Regions from separate parts of the Cytobacillus sp. T106 genome, predicted to be linked through region 2. Evidence: riboswitches for the same ligand, from Rfam matches in the RefSeq annotation. Region 2 holds a riboswitch; each other region holds the start of a gene.

What was found. A riboswitch is a leader RNA that binds a small molecule or an ion and turns the genes downstream of it on or off. The one in region 2 is predicted to bind cyclic di-GMP.
Region 1: it holds a riboswitch for cyclic di-GMP, as region 2 does, so the genes downstream of both, ABU165_RS16845 (amidase) here and ABU165_RS06970 (anti-repressor SinI family protein) in region 2, are expected to answer to the same signal.
Region 3: it holds a riboswitch for cyclic di-GMP, as region 2 does, so the genes downstream of both, ABU165_RS20295 (sensor domain-containing diguanylate cyclase) here and ABU165_RS06970 (anti-repressor SinI family protein) in region 2, are expected to answer to the same signal.
Region 4: it holds a riboswitch for cyclic di-GMP, as region 2 does, so the genes downstream of both, ABU165_RS12570 (hypothetical protein) here and ABU165_RS06970 (anti-repressor SinI family protein) in region 2, are expected to answer to the same signal.

What each region holds. Positions count from the first base shown of each region.
Region 1 covers NZ_JBEUMK010000009.1:183,374-191,158, reverse strand. The annotation lists gene ABU165_RS16860 (DEAD/DEAH box helicase) at 1-557, shown strand, start outside; gene ABU165_RS16855 (amidase) at 986-2,458, shown strand; gene ABU165_RS16850 (hypothetical protein) at 2,535-2,669, shown strand; cyclic di-GMP riboswitch class I at 2,757-2,843, shown strand; gene ABU165_RS16845 (amidase) at 2,889-3,767, shown strand; gene ABU165_RS16840 (PadR family transcriptional regulator) at 3,923-4,252, shown strand; gene ABU165_RS16835 (DUF1700 domain-containing protein) at 4,239-4,802, shown strand; gene ABU165_RS16830 (DUF4097 domain-containing protein) at 4,799-5,752, shown strand; gene ABU165_RS16825 (glycoside hydrolase family 66 protein) at 5,814-7,580, opposite strand; gene ABU165_RS16820 (glycoside hydrolase family 31 protein) at 7,641-7,785, opposite strand, start outside.
Region 2 covers NZ_JBEUMK010000002.1:540,513-548,297, reverse strand. The annotation lists gene ABU165_RS06985 (serine hydrolase domain-containing protein) at 1-1,438, opposite strand, end outside; gene ABU165_RS06980 (toxic anion resistance protein) at 1,755-2,924, opposite strand; gene ABU165_RS06975 (5-bromo-4-chloroindolyl phosphate hydrolysis family protein) at 2,921-3,577, opposite strand; gene ABU165_RS06970 (anti-repressor SinI family protein) at 3,886-4,038, opposite strand; cyclic di-GMP riboswitch class I at 4,055-4,142, opposite strand; gene argH (argininosuccinate lyase) at 4,301-5,794, opposite strand; gene ABU165_RS06960 (ABC transporter permease) at 5,813-7,504, opposite strand; gene ABU165_RS06955 (ABC transporter ATP-binding protein) at 7,501-7,785, opposite strand, start outside.
Region 3 covers NZ_JBEUMK010000014.1:15,170-22,954, reverse strand. The annotation lists gene ABU165_RS20310 (hypothetical protein) at 1-31, shown strand, start outside; gene ABU165_RS20305 (DUF4085 domain-containing protein) at 87-1,289, shown strand; gene ABU165_RS20300 (DmpA family aminopeptidase) at 1,326-2,387, opposite strand; gene ABU165_RS20295 (sensor domain-containing diguanylate cyclase) at 2,444-3,403, opposite strand; cyclic di-GMP riboswitch class I at 3,488-3,572, opposite strand; gene ABU165_RS20290 (YhgE/Pip domain-containing protein) at 3,691-5,517, opposite strand; gene ABU165_RS20285 (efflux RND transporter permease subunit) at 5,520-7,463, opposite strand; gene ABU165_RS20280 (TetR/AcrR family transcriptional regulator) at 7,728-7,785, shown strand, end outside.
Region 4 covers NZ_JBEUMK010000005.1:218,568-226,352, forward strand. The annotation lists gene ABU165_RS12555 (aldo/keto reductase) at 1-388, shown strand, start outside; gene ABU165_RS12560 (hypothetical protein) at 750-965, shown strand; gene ABU165_RS12565 (TerD family protein) at 1,190-2,629, shown strand; cyclic di-GMP riboswitch class I at 2,772-2,859, shown strand; gene ABU165_RS12570 (hypothetical protein) at 2,939-3,151, shown strand; gene ABU165_RS12575 (hypothetical protein) at 3,310-3,447, shown strand; gene yhbH (sporulation protein YhbH) at 3,552-4,721, opposite strand; gene ABU165_RS12585 (polysaccharide deacetylase family protein) at 4,906-6,033, opposite strand; gene ABU165_RS12590 (hypothetical protein) at 6,148-6,321, opposite strand; gene ABU165_RS12595 (PrkA family serine protein kinase) at 6,430-7,785, opposite strand, start outside.

The DNA.
Region 1 (7,785 bases), on a different contig from region 2:
AGCTCTCCGCTGATGCCGAGCTCATCCGCGTAGGGAAGGAAGAGGCAATCCCTTCAGATGTGGACCATATTTATTTTGCCTGTGAGCAGCGGGATAAAATTAAACTCCTAGAAAAGATCTCCCGTGTGAAGGATATCAAGGGGCTTGCCTTTGTAAAGGATATCGGCAATCTGGCTGTCCTTTCCGAAAAGCTTGATTTTAAAGGCGTGAAGGCCGGAATCCTGCATAGCGACCTGGACAAAATGGACAGGCAGAAGCATTTGAAAAATTTCCGCGAAGGAAAAAGCAGCCTGCTGTTCGCAACAGATGTGGCAGCAAGGGGCCTTGACATCCAGGGTGTCACTCATGTTGTGCACTATGATTTTCCGAAAGACATCAAGCAATATGTCCACCGCTCAGGGCGCACGGGCCGTTTCGGCGCAAGCGGGACGGTCATCTCGCTCGTCACCGAAAGGGAAGAACGCGAACTGAAGAAGTTTTGCCAGGAGCTTGGCATCACGCCGGAGAAGAAAGTGTTTTATTCCGGTGATATCGTGGACGCTGATAGAAGAAGATAATAGGGAGCTGACAACCCGGGTTTGGGTTGTCAGCTTTTTTTGATGGGTTTTTGTGAAAAAATGTAAGGTGGAAAAAATATCGGCTGTTTTGGGTGGAATAATTGAAAAAGTAGGGTGAATACATGGAAAAGTAGGGTGAATAAACGGAAAAGTAGGATGAATAAACGGAAAAGTAGGGTGATTAACTTAAATTGACCGGGGATCCACCCTAAATGAATCAGGATCCACTCTAAATTGGTCTGATTCAACAAGATGGAACAGCAGAATTAAACCCAGCCTTAAAGAAAAGAATCATTTCCTAGAAAAACACCACAAATCCACCAGCGAATATTCGATGTCCTCTCTAACCAACCTTCATTATAGTAAAGGATTCAGAAAATATGCTAAAATATGAAAGTAAACTCAATGTGAAAGGAATCGATTCCTATATGAAAAATCCAAGGCTGAAAAAGCTCCAGGAAGAATGGCTCCTGGAGGCCACTATAGATGAGATGCAGGAGAAATTGGAGAAGGGCGAGGTTTCTTCGAAAGAGCTTGTGCTGATGTACCTGCACAGGATTGCGCAGAAGGATAAGAACGGCCCGGCCATCAACTCTGTACTTGAGGTCAATCCGGATGCTGCCCAGATTGCGGCGGCACTGGATGCCGAACGTAAGCTGAAGGGCAGCCGCGGGCCGCTGCATGGCATTCCTGTACTGATCAAGGATAATATTGATACTGCTGATAAAATGCACACCAGTGCCGGATCTCTTGCACTGAAGGAGTCGGTTGCAAAAGAGGATTCCTATGTGGCTGAAGCTTTAAGAAAGGCCGGAGCCGTTATTCTCGGAAAAACGAATATGACGGAATGGGCCAATTTTATGACAGAGGGCATGCCGAGCGGCTACAGCTCAAGGGGCGGGCAGGTGCTGAATCCTTATGGGCCGGGTAATTTTGATGTCGGCGGCTCCAGTTCGGGTTCAGGTGCAGCCATCGCTTCGAACTTTGCGGCAGTGGCTGTCGGAACGGAGACGTCAGGCTCGATTCTCAGCCCGGCAAGCCAAAACTCGCTTGTAGGCATTAAGCCGACGGTCGGCCTGATCAGCAGAAGGGGGATCATCCCGATTGCGCATTCCCAGGATACGGCAGGCCCGATGGCAAGAACCGTCAGGGATGCCGTTTACCTTCTCGATGTGCTTGCCGGCAATGATGACAGGGATCCTGCTGTGCTGAACAATCCAGAGTCAGACTATACCGAGTTTGCTGGTTTTCTTGATGAAAACGGGCTGAAGGGCAAAAGGATCGGCATTGCACGTGAAGTGTATTTTGATTATTTGAGCGGGGACAAGCTTGAAGTGATGAACCATGCGGTTGAACAGCTGAAAGCTCTTGGTGCCGAGGTGGTTGACCCTGTAGAAATCCCTTCTACAAAAAATAATTGGAAGTATGATGTACTTACATACGAATTCAAAGCAGATCTAAACGCCTACCTGCGCGGGGTTGCTCCTCATATAAAAGTGAAATCCCTTGCCGATGTGATTGCCTTTAACCTCGAAAACAGTGATGCAGCCCTTAAGTACGGACAGACCATCCTGGAGGAAGCCGAAAGAACAAGCGGGACTCTGACTGAAGAGGCTTATATCAGCTCGCTTGAGGAGGATGTCTACTTTTCGACTGAGCAGGGAATTGATCATGTCCTGAAAGAGCATCATCTTGATGCAATCGTGACGCCGAACAATTTTGGAGCGGGCATTCCGGCAAAGGCAGGCTATCCTTCCATCACAGTACCGGCAGGCTATTCCTTAGAGAATGAGCCTGTGGGCATTACGTTTACCGGCACTGCTTTTTCAGAAGCCGGTCTGATCAGCATGGCCTATGCTTTCGAGCAGGGGACAAAAGTGAGGAAATCCCCTCTCCTGTAAGGCCGCCAAAGCAGAATAACACATAGTGAAAAGGCCCATACTACCAGAGAAAACGCCAGTAAAGGAGCGAGGCAGCATGGGCAGGACAAAGCTTGGAAATGCAAATGCACAGCGCAACAATAATAAAAAAAGAGAAGGCTGGACAAGCGAAGAGCTGGTGGAATTCAACACCGGCACGAAAAGCAAGAAAGAAAATCAGCCTAAAGACTAAGAAGAAGGCCCCTGTCATCAGGGGGCCTTTTTGTGTAAAAAATATCTTTATTTTTCCTGAAAAGTGATTATAATCAAATTAACAACTTACTGATAAAGGCAAACCTGTCGAAAGGCAGGGACGCAAAGCTATGGGCCTTCCCGCGGATATGCGGCTGGCTGCCAGGCTGCCGGGCTCCTTTTTATGGATGTCATGGCATCATACAAAGGAGAGTATACAATGACTATCAAATTTTTTAAGACAGCTCTTTTGGCTGTACTGCTCGTGTTTGCAGCCTGCCCCGTGAAAGGAGAGGCTGCTGATATGAACCGCTCAACCTGGCTGTGGGATACAGCAGCCATAAAGGACAGGTCTGATGAAATCATTCAATTCCTGGCGGACAGGCAGGCAGATCAGCTGTATCTGCAGATTGACCAGAGCCTGCCGGCCGCTGTCTACCAATCTTTTATAGAAAAAGCAAATGCCGGCGGAATCAGTGTCCATGCATTGGATGGAGCACCTAAATGGGCCACGGCAAAAGGTGAAGCAGCCATGCGCAGCTTCTTCTTCTGGGTAGCTGCTTATCAGGAGCAGGCAAGCCCTGCCCAGCAGTTTTCAGGCATCCACCTGGATATCGAGCCCTATCTTCTGCCAGGCTGGGAAAGCAATTATAAAAGCACTGTGGTGAATTATCAGACCCGGATGCTTCAGGCTGCTTCCTTGTCCGCAGAGCTCAGTCTTCCGTTGGGGGCAGATATGCCTTTCTGGTTTGATGAAATGATGTTCAGCAATAAATTCGGCAAAGATTCCCTCGCAGGCTGGGTCATAAAGAATACTGACAGTGTGACGATCATGGCCTACAGAGATACAGCAGCAGGCCCTAATGGGATGATTGAGCTGTCCAGGAACGAGGTTGAGCTTGCGGCACAATATGGGAAAAAGATAGAAATTGCCGCAGAAACAGGGGCTTCTTCTGAAGCGGCGTATATCACTTTTTATGAGGAAGGCACACTAAGAATGGAAGAACAGCTTTCACTTGTCCGTGACGCTTATTCCTCAGATTCCCATGTGGGATTCGCTGTCCATCATCTTCAAAGCTGGATGGATTTGAGGCCATAATCATCTTTGGAAAATGCCTATTTTTAAAAAATAGGTATTTTTTTACGTTCAGTACCTTGTAATGTTCAATAGTGTATTGTATGATGGGTTTGTGAATGAATGGAAGGATTTACATGACTACTGAATAATGTTCACTACCGGTGGAGGTGCAAGGATTGAATGTTCAATTCAAGAAGGGTGTTCTTGAGCTGTGCGTGCTGCTGCTGATTTCTAAGAAAGATCAGTATGGCTACGAGCTCGCGCAAAACATCTCGGATAAAATCGAGGTGGCTGAAGGGACGCTCTATCCTTTGCTCAGAAGACTGACAAAAGAAGAGTATTTAACAACCTATCTGGCAGAATCAACGGAAGGGCCTCCCAGAAAATACTATTCACTGACAGAAAAGGGCAGGGATTATATGAATATGCTGATCGAGGAATGGCAGCAGTTTTCATTGGCGGTTAATCAATTTGTTGAGGAGGGAAAGTCCAGTGGCAGGGAATGAGTTTTTAGAAAGGCTGGAAAAGCTGCTTGGTAAGGTGCCGGAATATGACCGGCGGGAAATGCTGTACGATTATGAGGAGCATTTTGAAATCGGGCTTGCAAACGGCAGGACGGAAAGGGAAATCATGGAGGAGCTCGGTGACCCGCATGTCATTGCGCGCGACCTGCTTGCAGACTACAGGATTGTCAAAGCGGAGAAAACGCAGTCGGTCTCCAATATTTTTCAAGCTGCGACAGCGGCGGTCAGCCTCAGCTTTTTCAATCTGGTCTTTATACTTGGGCCGCTGATCGGCCTCGCAGGCGTCTATATTTCACTATGTGCGGTGGCGCTCGTTTTGACATTGTCGCCATTTGCCTTGCTGGGGTCTTCGTTTTTTACGGGCTTTGAGGATATGACCCTGAATTTCTTTGCTTCGCTGGCACTGTTCAGCCTGGGCCTGCTGCTTAGCATCGGAATGATTTATGTCGGCAAATTTTTCTACCGGGTACTTCTCGGCTATATCAAATTCAATGTCAGGCTAGTCAAAGGAAAAGGAGAGAAGGCGGCATGAAGAAACTGGTGGCGGGTTTGGTCGTTTTATTCCTGATCGGTGTCGGCGGTTCAGCCATTACACTCAGCGCTTCGGGAGGTCTGAATTTTAACACGGTTGAGATTAATCAAAGCGAGACGATAAAAGCAGATTCCATCCAGCATATCTCAGTAAATAGCGCTTCTACAGATGTGGTCATCAGGGAAGCTGGCAGCGAGAAAGATATAAAGGTGGCACTAACGGGGAAAGTCAGCAAAAAGCTCAAAGATGATTATAAACTGAAGGTCAGCGAAGATGACGGCACCCTGAATGTCGACCTTGATGTGAAGAATATGTTCCGCATGGGAGTGGTTATCATCCGTGATGTGAAAATCGAGGTGCTTCTCCCGAAAAAGGAATATGAGGAACTGGCAGTACAGGTATTATCCGGCGATATCAAAGCGGAAAACATTCAAAGCAAGGACAGCATTTTTGAGACAAAGAGCGGTGATGTTGCGCTGAAGGGAATGGAAGCCGGAGGCCAAATGGAAATCCAGGTGGCGAGCGGCGATGTAAGGGTAGAAGATTCAAAGGCGAAGGAATTGAAGTTTAAGGCAGCAAGCGGGGACATGCAAATCGATGGGTCAGCCGCAGAGTCAGCAGATTTATATACAGCTTCAGGGGATATAAAAATCAGCGAACTTTCCGGGGATATCGCTGCAAAAATTACTTCGGGCGACCTGAACATCAGCAATGATCAGCTGGCAGCCAGCATTACTGCCGAAACGGCAAGCGGGGATGTCAATATTTCATTCAAAGAGGAGCCAAGCGATATGATGGTTGATTTTAAGGCAACCTCCGGGGAGGGCAATGTCCAGCTTGATGGATTTCTTTTTGAAGAAAAAGAAGAAGACAGGATTCTCGGCAAAATTGGTTCAGGCGAGCATGTGGTAAAGGTTCATACTGCGTCCGGGGATTTTAATCTAAACTAACAATAGCGTGTCCAGGCGGAAAGCCCGGGCACGCTTTTATTTTTGGACAGGAATCTGTGTCCTAGTATTCAGCAACCACCATATCCCAGTAGGTTAATGACGGAATGCTGAATATAACATTCCCGTTTTCCTGCCTGAACGGAAGCTCTTCAGGCCTGCCGCCTTTAATATCAGGGGAGGCAAACCATAGGTTTTTGACCTTCCGATCTTCCTCTAAACTAAATGTAAGGTCCCGCCGTTCCTTTGGCTTAGCTTGATCGGCATTTGTATCGCGCCATTCCATATGGACCGCATCCAGGAAGTTGATGAAATGGAGGATTTTCCTGTTTCCGGATTCTTTCGGCAGCACCCAAATCTTTTGCTGTTCAGGATCTCCCATCGCTAATGGCAGCCCTTCATGGGATATGATCGCTGCCTCAGAGTCCCGTGTATGATCTCGCAGGATATTCTCATAAGCTGTTAAAAAATCATAATAACTGGCCATTTCTTGCTGAAGGCCTTCGGACACCTGAAGTTGATTGTGAGGGAAATATTCCTTGGAAAGCATATGCTCGCCCAATTCCAGATGTGCTCCGCCATTGGAAAAGATAACAGCATCTGTAAGCAGGACGCCGGCTTCATTAAACATTCCCTGCTCATCAGAATGACGGTAATTCATATAAGCGGCCAGAACAGAGGCCTGTCCGTTATTTGTAAGGTTCCTATTTTCATCCAGTATCTTCTTGAGATCCCCATAATGCTTATACGGATCCCATACTTCGGTATACAGAAACGCAGCACCTGCTCTGCTGATGGCCGGCTGGCCATACTGATTCACGGCATTCATCACAATCTCTTTTTCAGGCAGCTTCTGTTTGATTTTCTCCAGGAAAGGCTGGAAGCTTTCTGCAAGGTGGATGCTGTCTCCAAGCTCATTAAAAACTTCTCCCCTGTCACCAAGCTGATCGATATGCCAGCCATCAAAGCCCAGGTATTGGTATACCATTTTCTGCTGTTCTATCAGATGGTCCTGCCACCATGGATTGGTGGGATTCATGATCAGCAGATTGCTTTTCCAGCCGCCAGGGAGGGGATGGATGTCAGGCTCCGGGCTGCTCTGATCCTTAAAAAGCTGCCATTCACGGGGCAAGCCGTTATCTTCAAAAGATCCGTACAGTAGATTATATGCCATGGTTTTTATGTTCCTCTGTTTGGCTTCGCCGATATACTGCTGTACTTTCTGCAATGAGATGCGGCGGTTTGCGACATCCTCCCAATGGCCCGCCGGCAGCTTATCCTCCATCTTCAGGGGCTCCTGATGCTCAAAATGCCAGTCATAGAATTGAAGCCCATTAAGATGATAGCGGTTCAAGTCGGATATGATAGCGGCAGCTGTTTCGGGGGAAGAGTCAGCAAAGTCAGACAGAAACCCGTAGCGGGGAAACCGGCTCCAGCTGCTTGAAACGTCTACAGCAATTGTTTCGGTCTGTATGCTGCCGCCATTTTCCACAGATACGACGGCCAAGTAGCCTTTATAATCCTTTTCCGGAGGATTCCAGCTCCATCTGTGGGTGCCGGGAGCCTTCAGTTCTGCAGCCACTGTGTCCAATGGGCGGCCAAGATGATAATAGGTGACCTCCACCGTGCTCCCAGCCTCTGCTTTTATTGAAAATTGGACAGAGTCCCCGGGATTATAGCGGGCTTTATCGGTCTGCAGATTGAAAAATAAATCTTTTGACTCCTGCAGGGAGGGAGCATCATGAGTGGTTTTCTCTTCCTTTTCTTTCAGGCAGAAGCTGGCAAGCGCCGCCAGCAGCAGAAGTCCGAGGATGGCTGCTTTGCCTTTCAATATGATCACCTCTTTCAAAAAAGAAGGGCTAATCCCTGTCAGATTAGCCCCCTAGATCTTTTAGAATTTAATTTGAACCTTTTTGCCTTCTGCTGCAGGCACATTTACATACAATGTTTTTGAGTTTGTTTCATAAAAATAAGATTCTTTTGTTTGTGTCATTTCTTCCAGTGAGAAGACGGCGCGGTATTTCTTGCCGGCTGCC
Region 2 (7,785 bases):
TGTTTTCCTCAATCCGGTGCCAGGTTTCAAAAGAGAGAACCGCCTGTGAATGCAGATCGACTTCAGCTGTCAGGCTTTTTTCTGTATTATCGCCATAGCCCGAGAACCAGGCCGGCTGCTTGCCAGGGATGCTGACCGGAATGCTGTCTGCCACCTGTCTTGCAAATGCCCTTCTTGCTCCATTCGTTGAAACGGTGTTCCTTGTCGGATGGACCCGGTTGGTCAGCAGGATGGCAATGGTGTCATTTTTCTGGGAGATGACAACTGAAGTGCCTGTGTAGCCTGTGTGGCTGAGTGAATCTTTATCTGTCAGCGCATCGCCGAGCCAGCCCTGGTTCAGCTCCCAGCCTAGTCCGTGGTCATCGCCTGGAAACTGCGGGATCTGATTTTCCGTAAGAGTCCTGACTGTTTCTTTTTTCAGGATGCGCTTTCCGCCATAGGTACCTTCATTTACATACATATGTGCAAACTTCGCCAGGTCTCCAGCTGTGGAAAAGACACCGGCATGACCGGCGACGCCATCAAGCGACCAGGCATTTTCATCATGAACCTCTCCCCAGACAAGGCCGCGCCCAAGGGCAGGCTGATATTCAGTGGCTGCTATCCTGTCCTTCAGACTTTCGGGAGGGTTATACATGGTATCCTTCATGCCAAGAGGCTTGGTAATATGGTCTCTCACATATTCATCCAGGCGCTTGCCTGACAGTTTTTCAATAAGGGCTCCGAGGGCAATCATGTTGAGGTCGCTGTATGTATAAGTGCTCCCCGGTTCATTGGCAAGCGGATATTGCAGAGCGATTGAGATACGGTCTTCGCGGCTGTTCCCTTGTGAATAGAGAGGAATCCAAGCCGTGAATCCAGAAGTATGGGTCATCAGCTGCCTGATGGTCACCTCTTCCTTGCCGCCGGCTGCAAACTCAGGCAGATAATCAGCCACCGGATCATCAAGATTGAAGAGGCCTTTTTCATACAGCTGCATCGCGGCTGTTGTTGTAAAGATTTTGCTGATGGAAGCAAGGTCAAAGATGGTGTCCTTCGCCATGGAGATAGGCTGATCGGCTTCTGTCAATCCGTCATCTTTGTACTGATAAGCCATGCCATAGGCTTCATGCTTGACGATATGGCCGCGCCGGGCCACAAGCGCCACTGCACCGGGCATCACCCTGGAATCAATCATCTCCTCCATGATTCCATCGATTTCATTGAGCGGGCCTTCAACCATGCCTGCACCCCTGGCAGATCCCGGATGAAGCACCGGCGATGATTTTCCCGGATGATCCCATGGAAATGGAACAGGAGGCATAAACTTTGAAGAACTCATTTCCGGATCCCCCGCTTTTTCTTTTGCTTCAGGACTGTCGCTTGCCATAACTGCAGGAGCCACAGCGCTTAGGCTCAGGATGGCAGCCAATGTCACTTTCACAGACTTATTCTTCATCTTATTCCTCCTTTTATCATCTCTGAACACGAACCGGACTTTCTCCTTCCCTCCCCTTAATTTAAAAATTCAAATAATTACATCTTTAGGTTAGCGAAATAAGTGTATAGATGTCTATACCAAAGAGGACCTAGTCAATGCTGATTCGATGTCAGAACTGTGACTTTAAGCATGGACAGATAGGAGGATTTGTTCGACAAAATTGCAGGTTAAAGAGCGCCGGTGCGGCTCTTAATAAAGCAGGACACCTTACCTGCTGCACTATTTCAAAAAAACACGCCCCTGTTTGTCAGGGACGTGATCAGCTTCTAATTTTCTAGCCTTTTATTTCAAGCAGTTTTTGACGCAGTTCATTTTCCATGGAAGCCAGGTCACTTTCAGCCTGGCGCCGCTTATTGCGGCCCTCCTCCTGGATGCGGAGTGTTTCTTCCAGGGTGGAGATGAGGTTTTCCTGGGTTTTCTTGAGCGTTTCAATGTCAACTAGGCCGCGCTCATTTTCCTTGGCAGTTTCAATGGTATTGGTTTTCAGCATTTCCGCGTTTTTCAAGAGCAGCTCGTTTGTTGTTTTTGAGACCTGCTTCTGGGCTTCAACCGCATGGCGCTGACGGATAAGGGTCAGGGCAATCGCCACCTGGTTTTTCCACAAAGGAATGGCGGTGTTGATGGATGCCTGGATTTTTTCGACAAGGGCCTGGTTGGTGTTTTGGATCAGGCGGATCTGCGGGGCGGATTGGATCGTAATTTCCCGGCTCAGCTTCAGATCGTAAAGCCTCTTGTCCAGCCTGTCCGCAAACTGAAGCATATCATTGACTTCCTGAAACTTCATCTGGTCGCCTGATGCCTCCGCTTCCTTCCTCAACTGCGGGATTGTCTGCTCATGAAGCTCCTCGAGCTTGATCTCGCCCGCTGCAATATAGACATTGAGCGCATGGAAATATTCCTTGTTCGTATCATATAATTTCTCCAGCATATGGATGTCGGATAAAAGGACATTTTTGCTGCGGTCCAGCTTTACGCTGATCCGGTCAATCTGCGCTCCTGTTTTTTGATATTTGGAGAGGATCTCCTGGACAGAATCGGAGATTTTTCCGAACATGCGTGAAAACAGCGACTGCTTGCCCTGCTTCAGTTCATCCGGATTCATATCATTGAGGCGCTTCATCAGGTCATTGATGATATCACCGACCTCTCCGATATCCTTTTTCTGGACATGCTCGAGCATGCTGTGCGAGAAGGTGAGCAGCTTCGTCTGCGCCTGAGTCCCATAAGCAATCATGGCCTGGTGGTTGCGCGGGTCGATCTGCTCGGCAATCTGATAAGCCCGGGCGCGGTTTTCCTCCGGGATCACGTCTATGAGCTTCACCGGTTTCTCTTCTTTCGCTAGCTCCAGGGCAGGTCCGCCATTCATGTCGCCGAACGGGTCGGCAAGGATATCATCCATTAGACTGCTCGTCTTTTTCGTTAATGATGGATTTTGTTCGCTCATTTCAGCCTCCTGCTTTCTTCAGGTAATCGATTTTCCTTCCACGTTTTAATCGAGTTTTTTGCCACGTCTATTTCAAAATTAAGATTATCAATATCATCGGAAATCACTTCGTACAAATCCTTCTCAACCGTCTGGGAGAGTTCATTGATGGTCCTTCGGGTTTCCAGCAGCGACTGGTCGATTTCAAGGTTCTTCTTCGGCTGGGTGGAAAGGAAAACATATTTCTCGGTCATTTCCACCAGAGAATCAAGATGGGAAAAATAAAACCGCTCCGCCTGGTAAAAACGCTTCGGCTCTTTCTTCGTCAGCCTGTAAATCTTCCGTGTGATCCTCATCAGTTCAATCCGCTGCTTCAAAGAAGGAAGATGGCGGATCGCAAACAATGATTTGTGCAGGCGGGAAATTTTCTTTTTCCCTTCTGCAAGGTTTGTCTTGATATACTTGTATTCCCTCCGCGTCAGCCCGTGCTTCCTGAGGAAACGGACACGCCCGATCTGGAATGCGGCCAGATATACTAACGCAGCTGCTCCGCCAGCTATCAGCCCGGATAAGAAAAACGTCTGGTCAAATCCGAAATAGCTGACCGTCCAGACCGACCCGGCGAACGGGACAGCCAGTACTGTGCCTATAAGAAACGAAACAATCCGGTTCATTTGTATCGACTCCTGACATAAAATCCTGCTTTATCTACTCATACGGTTTAAGACAGAATAGGTTTCACCCAATCTTTCCCACTGACAGAAAAAGTAAGATTATCTTATTTAATTCAACAATACACGATAAAACTCCTCTTTTCCATAGACCAGGACTGTAAATAGGGGTAGGGCTAGAGGCGTAGACGGTGACACCTTTCTCCAGAAAAATGCTGACTTCGTCGAAAAGCTTTTGCGCATAAAAAAAGTGTTAAACCAAAAGATTTAACACTACAGGCATATTATGTATAGTCAACCGCTGTCCCTTGTTAATTATCTCCCTGCTCTTCACTGTGGGCTGAGCTCCAATATAGGTGAGTGCCATTGATGAAGCTATGGATTTCCTCTATTGAAATCCCGCTGCTCTTTGCTTCTAAGATCAATTCAAGCCAATCCCTATCAACCTTTTCCGGCAACCCCATCTCAACTTCTCCTATTTGCGGCAGCCCGGCCGTCATAGCTTTTATAAAACCTTAGACCCGCGGCTTTGCGCCCTTACTTTTCAATAAGTTTGCATTTCACAAAATGTATAGCTGGGTATTTCTACCCGTATGATGGATGAGGCTAAACCTTTTTCAAACAACAATTAATGACAGGCACCCGCCGAAAATTGTCGAACTTCTGCAGAAGAAACCTTTAACTTCCCGTCTGCCTTCCGGCTGTTTAAGAGCCTGTCACTAATTCTTAAAACTTGAACGCAAGGAGTTGTTTCCTCTTGTTTTCGAGTTTGTTTTTGAGTTCCTGATAGTTTTTGGTTTGCTGATCAAGGCTTTCTTTCCGTTTTTCCAGCATTCGCTGGACTTCCACAGGACTGGGTCCGCCCTGGATGCTTCGGATTTTGACGAAGTATTCCGGTGAGATGATTTTTTTCCACTCTTCTTCTTTGAGGGCCACTGAAACGAAGCCGGAAATCATTTCATTGATTTGGTCGATTTTCCATTCATACAGCTCCTTGCCTTCCTTTACGGTCCTTTTGCTGATATAGCTGGCGATGGAGTGGGCCTTGCGGAAGGAGATGCTGTAATCCCTTGATAAGGTGTCAGCCAGTTCGGTTATGGTGATGCATGACCGGTTTGCCATTTCCTCTGCATGGTCTTTGTTGACCTTGAGCGTCCGTATAACGGCATGCATCAGCTTCATGACCCTGTTGGCATTGCCAAAGGAGCGGTACAGATGTGGCTGGAGGTCATCTTCTGTATCGACGATGTCACCGAACGGAGTGTTGTGAACCATATTCATCGCAGCCAGGGCGTCCCCATAGGCACTGCTCGCGATTGATCGGGAATGTTCAATGCTGACTGGATTCCGTTTCTGCGGCATGATACTGCTGCACTGGACATAAGGATCGGCTACGTAAAAGGTGCCGAACTCCCTTGTCACATGCTGAAGGAAATCCTGTATCCACCGTCCGGTATTGACCATGCAGGTCATCAGAGCAGATGCCGTTTCCAGCAGATAGTCGGCGCCGCCAATGCAGTCATAGGAATTTTCGATTAGTCCATTGAAACCTAAGAGCTCACAGGTCCGTTTCCTGGAAATCGGAAAGCCGGTTGTTGTCAGGGCTGCAGCTCCCAGGGCAGAACGGTTCACTGTCTCATAGGCAGACCAAAGCCTGTCAATATCCCGCTGCAGAATATCATAGACGGCCAGCAAATAATGCCCAAGGGTGGTCGGCTGGGCCGGCTGGGTATGCGTGTAGGCGGTCATATATGTTTCCTTGTGTTCCTCTGCCTGATCAAGCAGAGCATCGCCCAGCTGATAAGCACTGCCGAGCAGCTGGATAAAATGCTTGCGGAGGACGAGCCGGTACATGGCAATTCCCATATCATTGCGGCTTCTGCCAATATGGATCTTCCCGGCGAGCTCGGGACCGATCTCCTCGCCTATTTTCGCCTCCATCATGAAAAACAGATCCTCGAATTGCGGTTCATAAAGAAGGGTGCCAATATCAGTCGTCTCTGCGACCAGATTGATTCCGGCCAGCATCACCTCCGCTTCTCCTTTATCAATAATCCCCTGCTCAGCCAGCATGATGACATGGGCGCGGTGGATGTCGAACATCACCTGGAATAAATAGTCCCGCTGGTCATTGAATACCGGCATCAGCAGTTCTTCGATATACGTTTTGCCTGGGAAAGAGGTGCCTTCACTCTGGATAAACGCTTCAAGCTTATTCATCATTTCAACTCCAATTTTTTAAGACAATGATTGTTCTGCCTTCACTCCAAAGAATCTATTGGAAATGAACAGAACTATGGCAATCAGGGCAATTTGAATCATTCCGTAAGCAGCGGCCTGCCCCATGTTGAACATCCGCAGCTGGTTCATGATTTCAATGGATATCGGGCGGTTGGAAATGGTATATAACAGCACTGAGGTCGGGAATTCCCCTACCGACTCTACAAAGGCAAGCAATGTACCGGCAAGGACACCTGGCATGATGATTGGCAGGATCACCTTGCGGAAAGTATAAAACCATTTGGCGCCAAGGCTCCGCGATGCCTCCTCAATGGAGTCATCAAGCTGCTCCAATACCGCGTTCGTCGACCGGACGACAAGCGGGATATGCCTGATAAAATAAGCCAGAGGCAGAATCCAGAACGTTCCGACGAGGATGTTTCCGAAAGAAAAGATATTCGGTTCATTAAACGCAAACACCAGATTCATTCCGATAACAGTTGCCGGAAGCGCCCATGGGATCATCACAAGAATATCTACCAAGTTTTTCCCGTAGAACTTTCTTTTAACCAGCACATAGGATGTCAGGACACCGAATACAAGATTTCCGGCTGTTGCAATCACTGATAAGAGCAAGCTGTTTTGCAGCGGCTTGAAGATGTTCGGATCCTGGAACAGAAGGCGGTAATTTTCAAAGTTGAATACAGAAGGATAGGTCTGCCATGTCCAGGTCCCATCCGGCACGAGCGACAGCAGCAGGATCGTGAAATGGGGCAGCAGCAAGATAATAACGCCGATAATGCCTGCTGCCACAAGCAGCCACTTCATGACCGGGTTCTTCACTTCACTCCTGTGGGCCCCGATTCCTTTTGATGCCATCCGGTAATCCTTTCTGTTCTGGTACCAGCGCATAAATAGCAGGAACGAGATTGAAACAATCGATAGAATGACAGATTGTGTTGCAGCCACTTCCATATCGCCATTAATTTTAGAAAAATAGATTTGCAGACTCAGCACCCGGAAGCCCCCTGCCAGGAGGAATGGCGCACTGAAGGAAGCCATGGAAATCATAAACACAAGCAGTGACGCCGCTACGATGGCTGGCGTGAGCAGCGGAAAGGTGACCTTCCAGAACACTTTTACGCGGCTTGCTCCGAGATTATAAGCTGCCTCCTCGAGGGAAGGGTCGATTTTATTGATGGCAGAGGAGACGGTCATATAAAAGTAAACATACATCGTATAAGCATGGACAATCAGGATGCCGGAAACCCCTCCAATTTTAAAGGGCACATCCTTCAATCCGAGAAGGTCCTTTATGGCATTGGGCACGAGCCCTGATTCCCCGTATAAAAACATGAATGCCATAACACCGACAAGGGAAGGCAGCACGATGGGCATGATGGCAGCTGTCGAGAAAAAGCTCCGCCCCGGGAAATCGTAGCGGTTAAAAATGAATGCCAGCGGAATTCCGATCAGGGCGCTGACCAGCACGCTCAAGAGAGATATATAAACAGAATTCCATAAGGCTTCCAAATTTGTTTTGGACTCCTGTGTAAAGAAATCCTCATAGTTTGCAAAAGTAAAAGATCCATTCAGCTGCAAGCTTTCCATTAAAGTCCTTATTGACGGATATAAGACATAGGCAATAAGCACAAGCAATACAGGTATGAGAAGCAGGATTGTGAATCTCGTATCACGGTTTTTGATCATACATCATCACCGGCTTTAGGAATGATTCTGATTTGTTCTGCCGGGAGCTCCATCCATATTTCCTTTCCAGGCTGATAGCTTGCTGACAAACGGTTGTTAAGGACATTGGCGGTCAGCAGGAAGCCTTCTGCTTCAATTGTGAGATGGATGACAGAACCGAGGAACTCGACCTCTTTGATGCTCCCTTTTAAAATATTGAGACCTTCAGAAAGCTGGTCATGGATACGTATGGCCTCTGGCCGGATGGATAAGGCAACTTCCCCGCTGTATGCAGGATTATA
Region 3 (7,785 bases), on a different contig from region 2:
CGCATCGCGGGAATTTGGGGTTGTTTACTAGATTCAATGGAGATGTACAATATACTACTTTTACCAAAATGATCTGAGGTGCCTCAATGTGGAATCTAACAATTCAAGCAAAAGAAGCATTCTTAAAGCATAACCTCCTCCCCATTCCTGAAACAGACTCTGACTGGGAAAGCACCTTGAGAGAAGCCAAGGAAGAAGGAGAAGATCTCCCTGCCCGCCTGAAAGAGGAACTGGAGGATATAAAAGCTGAGCTGCTGACTGTGCTCCCGAGCCGCTTTGTTCCTTATCTTGAAAATGGAACGCTCAATCAGCCTTCCCTGCCAAAATCGGTCCGGGAGGAATATATTCAATGGATGCGTAATAGTGACAGGGAGTTTGAACAGGTTCTGGATGCAGCACATGAGCAGACAACACAGGCTGCTGCCCATTTATCACCTGCTGTCCAGGAGGTGTTTGCAGAAAGCCTCCATGATGCGATTATTGAGCGGATTGAGCGGGAGAATGGCAATCTTCATCTTTATATCAATACAGAGAGCAGTTTTTCCACAAAGCCTTATATCCACTTTACTTTCCATCATATTACTGAGGAAGAAGCAGCTGAGCAGCTGCAGACCGGCCAATGGCTGATATACTATGAGCTCCAGATAACCGCTGCAGGCTTTGCCTTCCGCGTTCTGTTTGAATGCCCGGATGCCCAGTGGACCATTTATATGAAGGATTTGACTGTGCAGTATTTTTATAGGCCGGTGCTTTTTACGAGATTAAAAGATGAAGGAAAATTAGAGGATATGCCGCTTGGGAAATATATCGCACAGCTGCCGCAGGGTCAGCGCTATTGGCTGGCTGTGCCTGACTTTATAAGCGAGATTAGCAGCTTGGAGGAATCCGTTCTTCTAGCAGATGGAAAGCTGGAAGTAAACCAACTAAACGCAGTGGTAACAACCTCAAGCGGGCAATACACCTACCCTTTGGAGGAATATAATCCGATCGGCTTCATCTACACTGACATTGATGAAGACCCCTACGCACACTTAAAGGAGCCGGTCCCGCCGGAAGAGCTGGAAGCTGCCATTTTCAGCGGGATCCCTGAACAGCAGGTCAGCGCCTGGAATACGATGTATACCAGTCCTGAAGAGCATGCGGAGACGATCAATCTCATCATGGAGAAGCTGGAGTTCACAGAAGAAAATGAAATGATGCTGTTTGTATATGCAAACTATTTTTATAAAGCTGGGGTTTTGAGTGAAGATAATATGAAAAAGTACGGAGAATTGATTGATCATGAATAGGAGCCATGCCCCGTATTATTTGGGGCAAGGTCTTTTTTACACCAGCCGGATACCATGCTCCCGCAGCAAATCACTCAAAGCCGGCCGCACATTCCCATTCCGGCCCACCACCCGTGTTGCCGCTGCCAAAGAATTCAGGACAGCTTCTTCCGTTGCATCGCCTGCCGCCCTGAAGGCCAGATCAATATCTTCTTCATGTATCATAGAAAAGGTCAGGCAATCTGCCGGTTTTTCATGAGGAATTTTCACAGCAGTCGAAAACCCAATGACAACCTCGCCGCTTCCCGTCCCGATGATTGACCCCGTCCGGGACAATCCTGTAACCGTCCTTTTAATAATTCGATTTAGCTGCCTCTCTGACACAGGCAGATCTGTAGCCACAATGATGATAACTGAACCTTTATCCTGCTCCTCCTTAGCTTGGATAGCCTCACTCAGCTCCTCCCCGACTGCTTTCCCATTCACCCGCAAATCCTTTAAACCGCCGAAATTCGTCAGCACAAGGACACCGATCGTATAAGTGCCATGGTCCATTTCCATCAGCCTCGAGCTGGTCCCGATGCCGCCCTTCAGCGAATAGCAAAGCATGCCGGTCCCTGCTCCAGCAGTGCCTTCTTCCACGTCCGCCGAGACATTCTGCAGTGCCTGGAAAACATGCTCCCGCTCTATAAACCCAGCCCTGATATCATTCAAAAACATATCATTGCATTCACACACAATCGGATTCACCGTTCCAGTCGTCCGGCCGATTTCGGGATTAGACTCCAGCATATACTGAATCAAAGCATCTGCCGCTGTACCGATGCCGAGCGTGTTGGTCAGGATGATCGGGGATTCAAGCGTACCCAGCTCATTGATCTGAATTGTTCCCATACTCTTCCCAAACCCGTTGATCACATGGGTTGCGGCGATCAGCTTTTCTTTAAATAGATTTCCGGGATGCGGCACAATTGCCGTAACCCCGGTTTGTTTGTCAGCTTCGCTCAGCGTGGTATGCCCCACAGTTACGCCTTCCACATCTGTGATGCTATTGCGCGGACCTGTCTGAAGGGTTCCTATTTTTACTCCATAGTCTCTGATTCTTTTTTTGGCAGGCATTTTTATCCTCCATTTTTGCGAAGAAAGGCATCTCTCTCCCATCTGTTAGGATAGATTCAGGCACCTTTTTTCGTTCTTTTTTGCTGATACATATGGTTATCTGCTTCAACAAATAAGCGTTCCATTACGCCTCGGGAATTTTCACTGAACGCAAAGCCTATTGATAGGTTGATTTTGACTTCCTGGCTATTTTCATTATATCTGCTAATCTCTTCAGCTAGCTTTTCGGCCAGTAACTCCACCTGTTCTTTTTCCTTTTTTAAAAGAATGACGGCAAATTCATCTCCTCCAATCCTGGAAACATAAGCATCCTCTGTAAAAAAGCGTTCTAATAGATGTGCTGTTTCTTTAATTAGAAAATCCCCTGTTTTGTGTCCATGGTTGTCATTTAAACATTTCAATCCGTCCAAATCACACAAAATGATGGCTGCAGCTATATCCTCACGTTCATTATATTTCTCCATCATTTGCTCGAAGAATTCACGGTTATATATGTCTGTCAACGCATCATGGGCGATTCGATATGTCAATGTCTCCTCCAGCTTTTTTCTCTCATCAATATTCCGCACCACCCCTTGAAGAGCAACCAGCACGCCATTTTCATATATGGGAGTCGCATACTCTTCAAACCATCGATAGTTGCCGTCTTTATCCTTCCAGCGCTGAACGATTGCTTGATTGAAATCTACCTGTCCATGGACTTTTTTTTGGAGAATATCCATATCCTCCGGGTGAATATCCCTGAAGGCAACACCAGCGTCGGAATAGGCATCTGCATTAGAACCTTCACCGAAAAAGCATTCAGCTGAAGGACCAAGATATTTGAATTGCAGCTCCGGATAGACTTGGCAATAATAAAGGAAATCCTTGGTGTTTTCGATCACATGCATATAACTTTCATGATTTTTAAAAGAGTCCGTTTCTTTCTTTTTCCAACTTCTGAAAACATAAATCACAACCAATACAACAGTCAGTGCCCCTAATCCAAAACCTTGTGCAAATTGTATGTTCATCATTGCTGTCCCTCTTCGTTTTCCTCAATCCTTCAGCATAAAAAATAGACCAACCGAAACCGATTAGCCTATCGTCCATAAAGTTGAATCGGTAACCGGCAGACATAGCCTCTTGGCTTTAGCCCCTATAGTCTTGCGCCCTCACCTTTCGATGAATTTGCCTGTATATTTATCTATTTAATTTTAAAGGATAAGCGGCAAGACTTCCAATTTAAACCATGGAGCCACGGGGACAGACCCCGTGGCCCAATATCAAAAAGAGCCAAGGGACCTGTCCCCTTGGCTCACTCCTATGAAAACAGCGCCTTCAGACGAGCCCAAAACCCTTTCGGCTCTTCTTTAGGCTTTTCATTTTCTTTCGTTTCTTCCTGCTTAATGCTTTCTGTCTTTAGCACAAACTGAACAGAGTTGACCTTTTCGTTTTGCGATGATACGAAGGATACCGGTTTGAAGTCACTCTTGTCATATTCTTCGAGCATGCCTTCAACTTCTTCTTTCATTTGTTCAGGCAGATCCCTGGTTGCTTCATAAAGTTCAGTGGTACCGGTATGAAGGCTCGCTGCGCCGTTGGCGATTTCTCCTGTTCCGTCGGCCACGCCAGCAATGCCGTTATGCAGTTCAGAATAGGAACCTGCCAGCCTGCTCACTCCGCCGGTGTACTCCTCCAATCCCGAGTGGAAGGATTGGTAGTTGACGGCAAGGGCATTAACGCCTGCCTGCAGCTGGGCCATCGCATCGGCAGCATCTGAGCTGTTCAGAGCATGCGAAAGTCCCGCTGACATAGAATCCAGATTCTTGGCCATTCCTGTCAGAGAACCACTGACCTGTTGCAATGTCCCGCTGACAGCGGCAAAGCTGCCTTTTCCAGCAGCAAAGACTCCTTTGGCATTTTTAGCCGCGGCATAAGTCTCAAGCAATTGCGCGACAACATTCGGGTCAGCTCCGCTCTGTTTCAGCTGCTCGATTTGTGCCTGGGAAATCTCAGCGTTCGGAATGCCTTCCATTGCTTCATTCAAGCTATTGTAAGAGGCGCTAAAGGCCTGCTGCAATGCTGCCAGATTCCTGGACACTTCCCGCAGGCCGGCTGCCGATTGTGACAGTCCATCCTGCATCTTTTTCAAATCGCCGAGGCCCATGTCTCCAGAGCCAGCGCTCAGACTGCTATTCAGCTTTTGCAGAGCCTGCTCGATGCTCTTTGAGCCGCTGACCAGCTTGGAAGAGGAACCATCGAGAGCCGCTATGCCATTACGGTACTCCCTGGAGCCATTGCTGAGCTTAGCTGCGCCATTATGCAATTCCGAAGCGCCGTTCTGCAGCTGCCCCACTCCATCATTGACCTCTTTGATCGCCTTTGTCAGTGTATCCATCTCACCTGTCATGTCATCGATGTCAGGTGCATCAATCGGGAGTGAAGACGGAATGGCTGTAATATCAATGCCTTCGAGCTCGAAATCTGCCACATCTGCTTCAAGTGTCAGATTTCCCTCTTTTTCCGGCATCACAGTGAATGTGGCCTGCTTATTTTTCCCCGCGTTGGCAAGCATCCCGTCCGGAGCCTCGATATTGCTGAATTTCTCCCCATTCAGCGGGAAGGAAATCTGCAGCAGATAGTTTTCGAAAAAGGAAGCTTCTGCACTTTCATTTCTGGAGGTTTGAATCCCAATCTCCACATGGCCGCTTTTTCCAGCCAATTCTTCCGGTGCGGTTTCCTGCCCATCCAATGTATACGTAATGGAAACATTCCATGGCAGGGCTGACTCATTCAAATCACCCTGATAATAAAACTTTCCTTCTTCTTCAGCCGTCACATTCACCGCTGCGTCTGATTTCTCAATCGGCGAGAGATCCGTCAGGTTTTTCAGGTTCGTATAGGGGCCATAATCAGTCACTTCCCCAGGTTCTTCAATATTTAAAATGTTGACCACATAAACTTCCTGATTTTCACCGGCTGGGCTGAGCTTTGCATACACCACTTCATCCTTTGAGGAAAGCTCTCCTGTTTCCTGGGAGACTTTTTCCCCTGACTTGCTGCCCGCTGTATCAGCCGAAACGAGCAGGGCGGGCATCATCATTAGGATGCTGGCAAAGACAGCCAAGAATTTTCTCATTCTCCTCATCATCACTTCTCCTTATAAAAGTTTGCTTTCCATGTTGTTTTCATGATCAGTTTATCGAAGATCAGCAGGCACGCCGGAAGGAAGAACACAACCATGATCAAGGCCAGCAGCGCTCCCCTTCCAAGCAGCAGTCCGATTGAAGCTACGATTGGGTTCGATGACGTAATCCATAAGATAAAGCCTACACTTGATAAAATTGAGGCCGAAATGCCGATCGAGAATATTTTTTCATCCATTGTCTTCTTGACTGCTTCCAGCGCAGACATTTCCTGCCGGTCCTCTTTATAAGCATCTGTCAGCAGGATCGCATAGTCGACAGTCGCGGCCAGCTGGATGATGCTGACGAGCAGATAGCCGACATATACTAATGAAGAATCTGTAAAATAAGGGACCGACAGATTGATCCAGACGGCTGTCTGAATGGTCAGCAGCAGGATCAGCGGAATCGAGATCGACCTGAAGGTTACGAAAAGGACGAATGCGACGGTCAGGAGAGTCAGCAGATTGACCAGCGTGTTGTCTTTTTTGACCGTGTTTTTGATATCATACAATGTCACGCTTTCCCCGACTGAATAAACCTTGTCTCCATACAGTTTTTCAGCAGTATCCTGGACCCGCTCGATTAGCTTGAATGCCTCGTCTCCCTCAGTTTTTGTATCTGTCTGAAGGATGATCCGGCTGTAATTTTCCGAGTAGAACTGTTCGGTGATGCTGGGGTCGAGATACTCTGGAGGGATTGCCGCACTGACAGTGTTGACATATGCCATGACACTCGTCACATGGTCAAGCTTTTCCAGATCGCCGGCGAGCTCTTCTTCCTTGGCCATATCCCCCTTCGGTACAAGCAGGACCATCGGCGTGCTTTTCCCGAACTCTTCTTTAATTTTCGCAAAATCGCTCCCCGCCCTTGTCGACTCCGGCAATTCGCCAACTCCATAAGTGAAATTGGTCTTGCTTTGCGCAAGAAAGGCCGGGACAACCAGGATGGCAACAAGCAAAAGAACCGGCACCCGGAACTTCAGCACAAAATTCCCCTTGCCGCGGATGTATGGCAGCAATGGCTTATGCTGCGTCTTGTCGATCCATTTATAACAAAGCAATGTCAATGCCGGCAGGAACACCATGACACTGATGAAGCTCAGTAAAATCCCTTTAACCAGGTTGATGCCAAGATCAGACCCGATTTCAAACTCCATGAATGATAAGGCAATGAAACCGAAGAAGGTTGTGGACGCGCTGGCTGCGATTGCCGAAAATGATTTCTTCATCGCCAGCTCCATCGCTTCCCGCGGGTCTCCCACCTTTTTCCGGTAATCGTTAAAGCTGTGCAGGAGGAAAATTGCATAATCCAGCGAGACTGCAAGCTGCAGGATCGGGGCGACCGACTGAGTGACAAAGGAAACCTCACCGAGAAAAATATTCGTCCCCATGTTGATCAGAACCGATACACCGATGGCGGTGAGGAACAGCAGCGGCTCCACCCACGAGGTCGTTGAAACGACTAAAATAATGATGATGATCGGCACCAAAAAGGCGGCCGCATACATCGATTCTGTGCCGGCCATTTTCTGCTGGGTGGCCGTGTTCAGCGATTCCCCGGCCATCGCATTGTCTTTGCCGATGAGATCATAAATGCGATCAGTAATCTGGACTTCCTCTCCTTCACGGATGCTGAAAGAGAATAAGGCATAGTCATCTTTGTAATAGTCATCTACCGTATTCGGGTCCGCCATCTCAAGCGGAGCCTTGATGTCGATCACATCATCCAGCCACATGACATCAGATACACCGTCAATCGCGGCCAGCTTTTCTTTGAAATCAAGAGCTTCCTGTATGGTCATGTCCCGCATCATCACCCGGTTCGTCGGGACATTTCCTTCAAATTCCCGCTCCATCACTTCCATGGCTTTCGTCGACTGAGCGTCCTCCGGCAGATATTCCTTCATATCATAGTTCACCGACACAGTGAACTGCGCCAGGGCGCAAAGCACAGTCAAAACCGCGAAAATAATGGCAACGGCTTTTTTATGTTTAAGTATTCGTGCAGCAATATTGATGCGTGTTCACCCTCTCTTGCCCTTTTTTTCTATACACTTTATCATTATATAAACACGGTGTTGCCTATTCAACGAACAGTTCTCTAACTTCCGTGGTATTCCCGACACAATGATCAAAAGTGTTGGAAAACGCAAAAAGAAAGGAAACTGGTTATGACCTCTCCCAAAATGGACAGACGCAAAAAATATACAATCATGGTATTGAAAGACA
Region 4 (7,785 bases), on a different contig from region 2:
GGAGGATCTGCTTGAAACAGCGGAAATCGTGCCGATGGTCAACCAGGTTGAATACCATCCGCATCTGGCCCAGCTTGAGCTCCGCGAATTCTGCAAACAAAAAGGAATCCAGCTTGAAGCCTGGTCTCCTCTTAAGCAGGGACAGCTCCTGGATGAGCCTGTTATTACAGAGATTGCCGAAAAGCACAAAAAGTCCCCTGCCCAGATCATCCTGCGCTGGGACCTTCAAAATGAGGTCATCACCATTCCGAAATCAGTCAAAGAACACCGCATCATTGAAAATGCAGATATCTTTGACTTCGAGCTTTCCTCAGAAGACATGGAAAAAATCGATGCCCTCAACAAAAACGAACGCGTCGGTGCCGATCCTGATAACTTCAATTTCTAATAATATGCAAAAGGGGTATGGAATGGGTTCATTCTGTATCCCTTTTTGTCTTAATAGCCTCTGAATGTTGGCTGTTGATTTCCGTTCCAGGCACTTCGCTTTCCGCGGGGCGGCGCTGAGCCTCCTCACGCTTACGCGCTGCGGGGTCTCAGCTCTGCCGCTGCAATCCCACAGGAGTCTACGTGCCTTCCACTCCAATCAACAGGCTTATCAAACTTTTTTTCATTCTAACCCAGTTAATACAAATCCCTTTTCGATATAATCGCAACTTTAACTTCGCTCACCCAGTTAGCAAAATATAACTGTTTATCTCCCCCTGCAAAGGGAAAGGAATAATATCAAACCTAAGGAGGACTAATCCATGAGCAAAAGAAATTCCCTGACTGGGGTAGTGGCACTGGGTGCGCTTGCGTATATGTTCAGGAACAAGGAATCTCGGGATAAGGTTATGAATAAGGTAAAGTCTACATTCGGTGAAGACAATATCAGCAAAGTCAAATCAAAGCTTCCATTTTTGAATTCTGACCAAGGAAACACCCGCCAGGACCATTCAGGCCCGGCTTATGTCGACAGATAATAAATTGCCCAATCATGAGGCAGCTCCCCCAATCAGGGAAGCTGCTTTTTTCTTTGAACGAACCTCCTCCCCCTGAAACTTTTCCTTCCTTGACCCGTATGATAAAAAGAGGCATGTCCGCACAGCCAAAGCTGTAAACCGCTTTAAGAACTGTGTTATATTGGGAATATATGATTCTATCAAGAGACGGCTTACGCCGGTCCTGGAAAAGAAGGAGTGAAATTATGGGAGTGACGCTCAGCAAAGGGCAGAAGGTCGATCTGACCAAGAACCGCCCCGGGCTTCAAAATGTTGTTGTTGGATTAGGCTGGGATATCAGCCGTCAGGGATCCAACTATGATCTGGACGCATCTGCTTTCTTATTAGGCGCATCAGGAAAAGTACATAGTGACCTCGATTTCGTATTCTATAATAACCCTAACGGCGGGAATGGCTCTATCCTGTACAGCGGCGATAACCGCACAGGCGCGGGCAATCAAGATGATGAACAAATCAGAATTGACCTGCGGAGGGTGCCGGACTCGATCCACCGGATTGCCTTTACAATTACCATCCACGATGCTCAGGCAAAACAGCAGAACTTCGGCCATATTGAAAATGCGTATGTACGGATTTTTAATGAACAAAATAATGAAGAGCTTATCCGCTTTAACCTTGGCAGGGATTTTACCGTTGAAACGGCCATCGTCGCAGCAGAGCTATACAGGCATAATGGCGAATGGAAATTTAATGCCATCGCCAGCGGCTTTCAGGGCGGCCTGGCTGCCCTCTGCCGTAATTTCGGCGTGACGGTGGATGATGAACCGGCTCCCCAGCCTTCACATGGCAATCAGCCTTTCGGGCAGAACCAGACTTACCAGCAGAGCTTTTCACAGCAGGCTCCTGCAGGGCAAAATTACCAGCAGGGCTATAACACAGGCAGCTCCCAGCAGAACTATAGCTCAGGAAGCTATCAGCAGACACAGCCGCAAGCTTCCTATTCGTCCCCTTCCTATGGACAGCCTTCCTACTCTTCCTCACAGGGATATGGGGGAGAAGAAATTGTATGCCCACGCTGCCATTCCACAAATGTACGCACCGGCGAAAAGGGCTTCGGCCTCGGTAAAGCGGCAATTGGCGGCCTGATCCTCGGGCCTGTCGGATTATTGGGCGGCTTCATTGGAAAAAAACAGCTGAAGTTTACCTGTAACAGCTGCGGCAATGCCTGGTCTCCATCCCAGACCGATTACGCCGAATGGGCCAACCAGCAAAAAAGAAAAGCCCAGGACCTCTTTAACCGATTCAAGAGCCAGGACGTCCTTGAGGCCATTGTAGCAGCATGTGCACTTGTAGCTATGGCTGATGGAAGGCTGGATCCGGCAGAACGCCAGAAAATGGTTGAATTCGTCAACCAGAGTGATGAACTTCGGGTATTTGATACGCAGAAGGTCATTCAGCAGTTTAACCTGTACGTCCAGAAGATTGAACGCGATCCTTCGATCGGCAGGGCAGAGGCATTCAGAGCGCTTGGCAGGATACGGACGAAACCGGAAATCGCCAGGCTGGTGGCCCGCTATTGTATCGCAATCGGCTTTGCAGACGGACATTTTGATCCGAATGAGCAGCAGGCAGTCAGTGACATCTGCCGGGAGCTCGGGCTCAATCCGGCAGAGTTCCTTTCTTAATCTCACAGCCTGGCCAACCGGCCAGGCTGCTTCTTTTCTGCAATTCCCCATAGGTCATCACTCCCCTCTACAACGGAGAGTGGCTAAAGTAAGAATATTAACAATAAACAAACTCTTTATTTTTCCCCTGATTTAGTGCTAATCTTACTAAGGGCAAATTTTACGAAAGTAAAAGACGCAAAGCCACGGGCCTAAAACAAGTTATTTGTCATGGCAGCCGGGCCGCCAAGAATATCATTCTTGTAAACTTTTATAAATCATACACCCTTTCTAATTTGCCTAATCCATTTATTAAAGAGAGGGATATCAATGTTTTACCCGACATTTTTATGCAAAGAGACTAATCAGAGGCATCTGGTCAAAGACTCGAATTTCTGTGAATGCGGCTATAAGTACAAAGGCTTTACCACATTCATCAAAAAAGATTTCAAAAAAATCCAATTTAAGCAGAGTGATGATATCGATTGCCCTGTCTGCAAAAGCTCAGTGCTGAAAGAAGAGAAAGCAGTCTGCTATTCATGAGCAGCTGCTTTTTTCTTTTCCCCTTCCCAAATCTTTATTTCCTTCATAATGCGCCAAATCAGGTTTAGGAGTTCCAAAAAAGTGGCAAAAAGAAAGTAACTAACTCATTTACTTTAATTAGGTGCTACTCTTCAAATACGAAGCAAAGGGGAATCTTCATGGCGGAAAATCCAGCACAATCCAAATTGGCATTAAATTCTTCGATCTCCTTAAAAGGGATTGTGAAAGCTGTATTCACTGACACAGTCCACGTCCAGATCGGCGGGAAAATTATCGCAATCCCGCTGGAGAAATAAAAGAACACCTTCATGGAAAGCCAACGAAAGCCGCTTTTTATTAAACGGCTTTTTTTGTGCGAGCGGACAGTAAAACCGGCAGGCATTGCGCCCGCCGGTTCTGTTTATGCATAGATTTTATTTTCTTCGTTTTGGAAGAAGCTCTTCATCGCATGGAAAACATCAGCTTTCTGCTTGAGGATATAGTATCGGAAGTGTTCATTTTTTATATTCTTATAAGCGGACATGAGGGTCGAGTGGCGGTTGTACTGATTGACTTCACCGTACCCGAACATGCTCGATACCGCGATCAGCTCTTCAACAAGCTTCACACAGCGGGCATTATCAGAGGTAAGATTGTCGCCGTCGGAAAAGTGGAAAGGATAGATATTGAATCTTCTTGGATTATATTTTTCATTGATCAGTTCCAGAGCTTTGCGGTAGGCTGATGAACAAATGGTTCCCCCGCTTTCCCCTTTTGAAAAGAAATCTTCCTCTGATACGACCTTCGCTTCTGTATGGTGGGCAATGAACTCTATTTCCACCGTCTCATACTTTGTCCGTAAAAACCGGGTCATCCAAAAGAAAAAGCTTCTGGCCATATATTTCTCCCATAATCCCATCGATCCGCTCGTATCCATCATTGCGAGCACGACTGCCTTTGAATCCGGCTTTACAATTTCGTTCCATGTCTTAAACTTCAGATCCTCCTGATAGATCGGATAGAATGCCGGCTTGCCTGTCATCGCATTCCGTTTAAAGGCGGTCATCATTGTCCGCTTTTTATCAATATTGCCCATTAATCCTGTTTTGCGGATATCATTGAATTCAATATTCTCAACCAGATGCTCTTCCTGTTCCTTCCTCTTCAGGTTTGGCAGCTCCAGCTGCTTGAACAGTGCTTCCTCAAGCTCCATCATGGACACTTCAGCTTCAAAATAATCCTCACCCGGCTGGTCGCCTGCACCCTGGCCTTTCCCGGGGCCTTTCTGGCCGCTGGAGCCGTCTCTGGCGACCACATCGCCTACCTGGCTGTCTCCGTCTCCCTGGCCTACATGTTTGTTTTTATCATAGTTATAACGAATTTTATATTCGTCAAGAGAGCGAATCGGAATTTTCACGACTTCACGGCCATTGGACATAATGATGCTTTCTTCTGTTATCAGATCTGGTAGATTGTTCCGGATCGCATCCTGTACCTTTTCCTGGTGGCGCTGCTGATCATCGTGGCCTTTGCGATGGAGGGACCAATCTTCTTCGGAAATCACAAACTGGCGGTTGTTGATGTCGGTCATTATAACCCCTCCTTGAAAAAATTTCATGGATTCATTGCACACATTTGCCTTTAGCAACATACAATATCCCGAGTGTCAAAAGGAACGTGAAATATTAATTACTCTATACTATGCGAGACATCGAAATAATTTACAAATAATTTTGACAATAAGACAAATGCCTATGCTGTCGGACAAGCCTTTTTTAGAGCCTCTCATCCTTCCAGAAATTCATTGAAAAGTGGGCATTGGGGTTATAAGCCTGGCATTCATATCCTTGTGAGTATAGGTAATCGATGATCTGCGGCAGCATGGAAACCGTCCCGCTGTTCACATGCATCAGGATGACTGGGGGCTTCCCGCCTGCAGCCGCCGGCTGAAGCCCTTTTTTCACATTTTCAAAGATAGTCTTCGGACTGCTCCTTGCATATTTCCAGTCTAATGTATCAACATTCCAGTCCCACATTTTATATCCCTTCTGCACAAGGGCGTCCCTGAACGGCCCTGTCATATAAGGCTTGCTTCCATAAGGCATTCTCACCAGCCTGGAGTCAATGCCTGTCAGGCTCAATATTGTTTTCCTGGTCTTATCCATTTCCAGGGCGGGATTTTGCGGGTTTCCGGCATAAAGCTTGTTTTTATCATGGGTAACACTGTGCAGGGCCGGATAATGCCCTTCCTCCACCAGCCGCTTAACAGAAGCCGGGTTGGCTCTTGCCTGCGGCTCAATCATAAAGAATGTCGCTTTTGCCTTCTTATTCTTCAAAATATCAAGGATGGATTCCATTCCCTTCGCAGGTCCATCATCAAAGGTTAAGTACACCGCCTTTTTTTTCACATAAAAATCTTTTAGAGCCGCTCTATTGGCGCTCATGAATTGTTCGTTTGCCATTTTCGCTCCTTTGTTCACCAGACGGACGACAGGGCCGGCTGAGAGGTATTCAACTCTATAGCCAAAAAACTCGCCGGCTGACCGGATCGGTATGAATAGGCTGTTTTCCCGGACCACCGCTTTCCATTCGGCCGTTTTTCCCATGGACGTTGAGGCCTGCTGTTGTTTTACTGAATAGCGGATCCATGATTTGCCCTTTTTGATCGTATAGCTATCAGGATTTTCTATAGAGATGCTGGCTCCAATGGCTGCTGCCAAATCTTTAATAGGCATATAGGCTGTATGCTCCAGCACAAACGGAGGGTTCTGCTTCAAATTCAAAACAGAGTCATTCACGCCGACTGCACATATATACTCATTCCTTTGTGCGGCAGAAGCCTGTCCTTCCTGCAGTACAAACAGCACAATCGCTATTAAAATAGCAGCCACCCATTTTCTCATCCCTGCTTCTCCCCTGACTAATAGCTTTTTATTGCTATATCTATTAAGGGTCAGGTTGAAATAGAACCCCGGAAAAATGCGGTCAAAAAAACTCCTGCAGCTTCAGCGCAGGAGTCATTTTTCGTTATCTTTATACTGGATAGGGTCAGGCTGCTTTCCATCCTCTTCAAGCTCTTCCCCAGTCCTGAGATGCTCCATCTGCTTTCCTAGATTATGCATCTCTTCTACATTCTCAGCCATGGAGCTGTTTCTTGGCACAAAGTCCTTGTCCAGTTCCTTTTTCTTCATCTCAATCACCTCTATACACCCTTTTCCCCTGTCCGCCCAAATTAAAACTAACTCTTGCCTGGGAGAAAACAGCCAAAAGGCCGGCAAACCCTGCCAGCCTTTTCACATTTATCTGTTCAGCAAACTTCCAACATACCGCAGCAGCTCATTTGCAGAAGTAGAATTATAGCCGTGCTCATCAATGAGTCTTGCAACAACTTCATTCACCTTTTTCAGCTGCTGCTCGTCAGGGGTCTTGGAAGAGGTTGTAATCTTCACAACATCCTTCAGGTCTGCAAACAGCTTCTTCTGGATGGCTTCGCGGAGACGGTCATGCGAATTGTAGTCAAACCGCTTGCCTTTCCTTGCATAGGCAGAGATGCGGATCAGGATTTCCTCCCTGAATGCCTTTTTCGCATTTTCCGAGATGCCGATCTGCTCTTCAATCGACCTCATCAGCTTTTCATCCGGATTGATTTCCTCTCCTGTCAGAGGATCGCGGAGCTTCGCTTTATTGCAGTATGCCTCCACATTGTCCAGATAATTGTCCATGAGTGTTTTGGCGGATTCTTCATATGAGTAGACAAATGCTTTCTGGACTTCCTTCTTGGCAATATCATCATACTCTTTGCGGGCCAGTGAAATGAAGTTCAAATAGCGTTCCTTCAGCTCAGCGGTGATCGACGGATGCTGATCAAGCCCTTCTTTCAGGGATCTCAAAACATCCAGCGCATTGATTGAGGTAATCTCTTTTCGGATGATTGTGGATGAGATCCGGTTGATGACATAACGCGGATCAATTCCGCTCATTCCTTCATCAGGATATTCCTTTTGCAGCTCCTCCACGTCTGCGCGGTTGTAGCCTTCCACGCTTTCTCCGTCATAGAGCCTCATTTTCTTCACCAGGTCAATATCACCCTTTTTAGGTTCCTTCAGCCTCGTCAAGGTCGTAAACATCGCTGCCACCTTAAGCGTGTGCGGTGCAATATGGACATCAGAAACATCGCTCTCACTGATCATTTTTTCATAGATTTTTTCTTCTTCTGTCACCTTTAGATTATAAGGGACAGGCATGACAATGATCCGGGAATGAAGCGCCTCGTTTTTCTTATTGGAAATGAAGGAACGGTACTCTGTTTCATTTGTATGCGCCACAATCAGTTCATCCGCAGAAATGAGCGCAAACCGCCCTGCCTTGAAATTGCCTTCCTGTGTGAGAGAGAGCAGATGCCAGAGGAATTTCTCATCGCATTTCAGCATCTCCTGGAACTCCATCATCCCCCGGTTCGCCTTATTCAGCTCCCCGTCAAACCGGTAGGCCCGCGGGTCAGACTCTGAACCATATTCGGCAATCGTGGAGAAATCTATGCTGCCGGTAAGATCGGCAATATCCTGGGATTTCGGATCAGACGGGCTGAATGTTCCGATCCCGGTCCGTTTATCCTCTGAGAAAAAGATCCTCTCAACCACAACGTCTTCAATCCG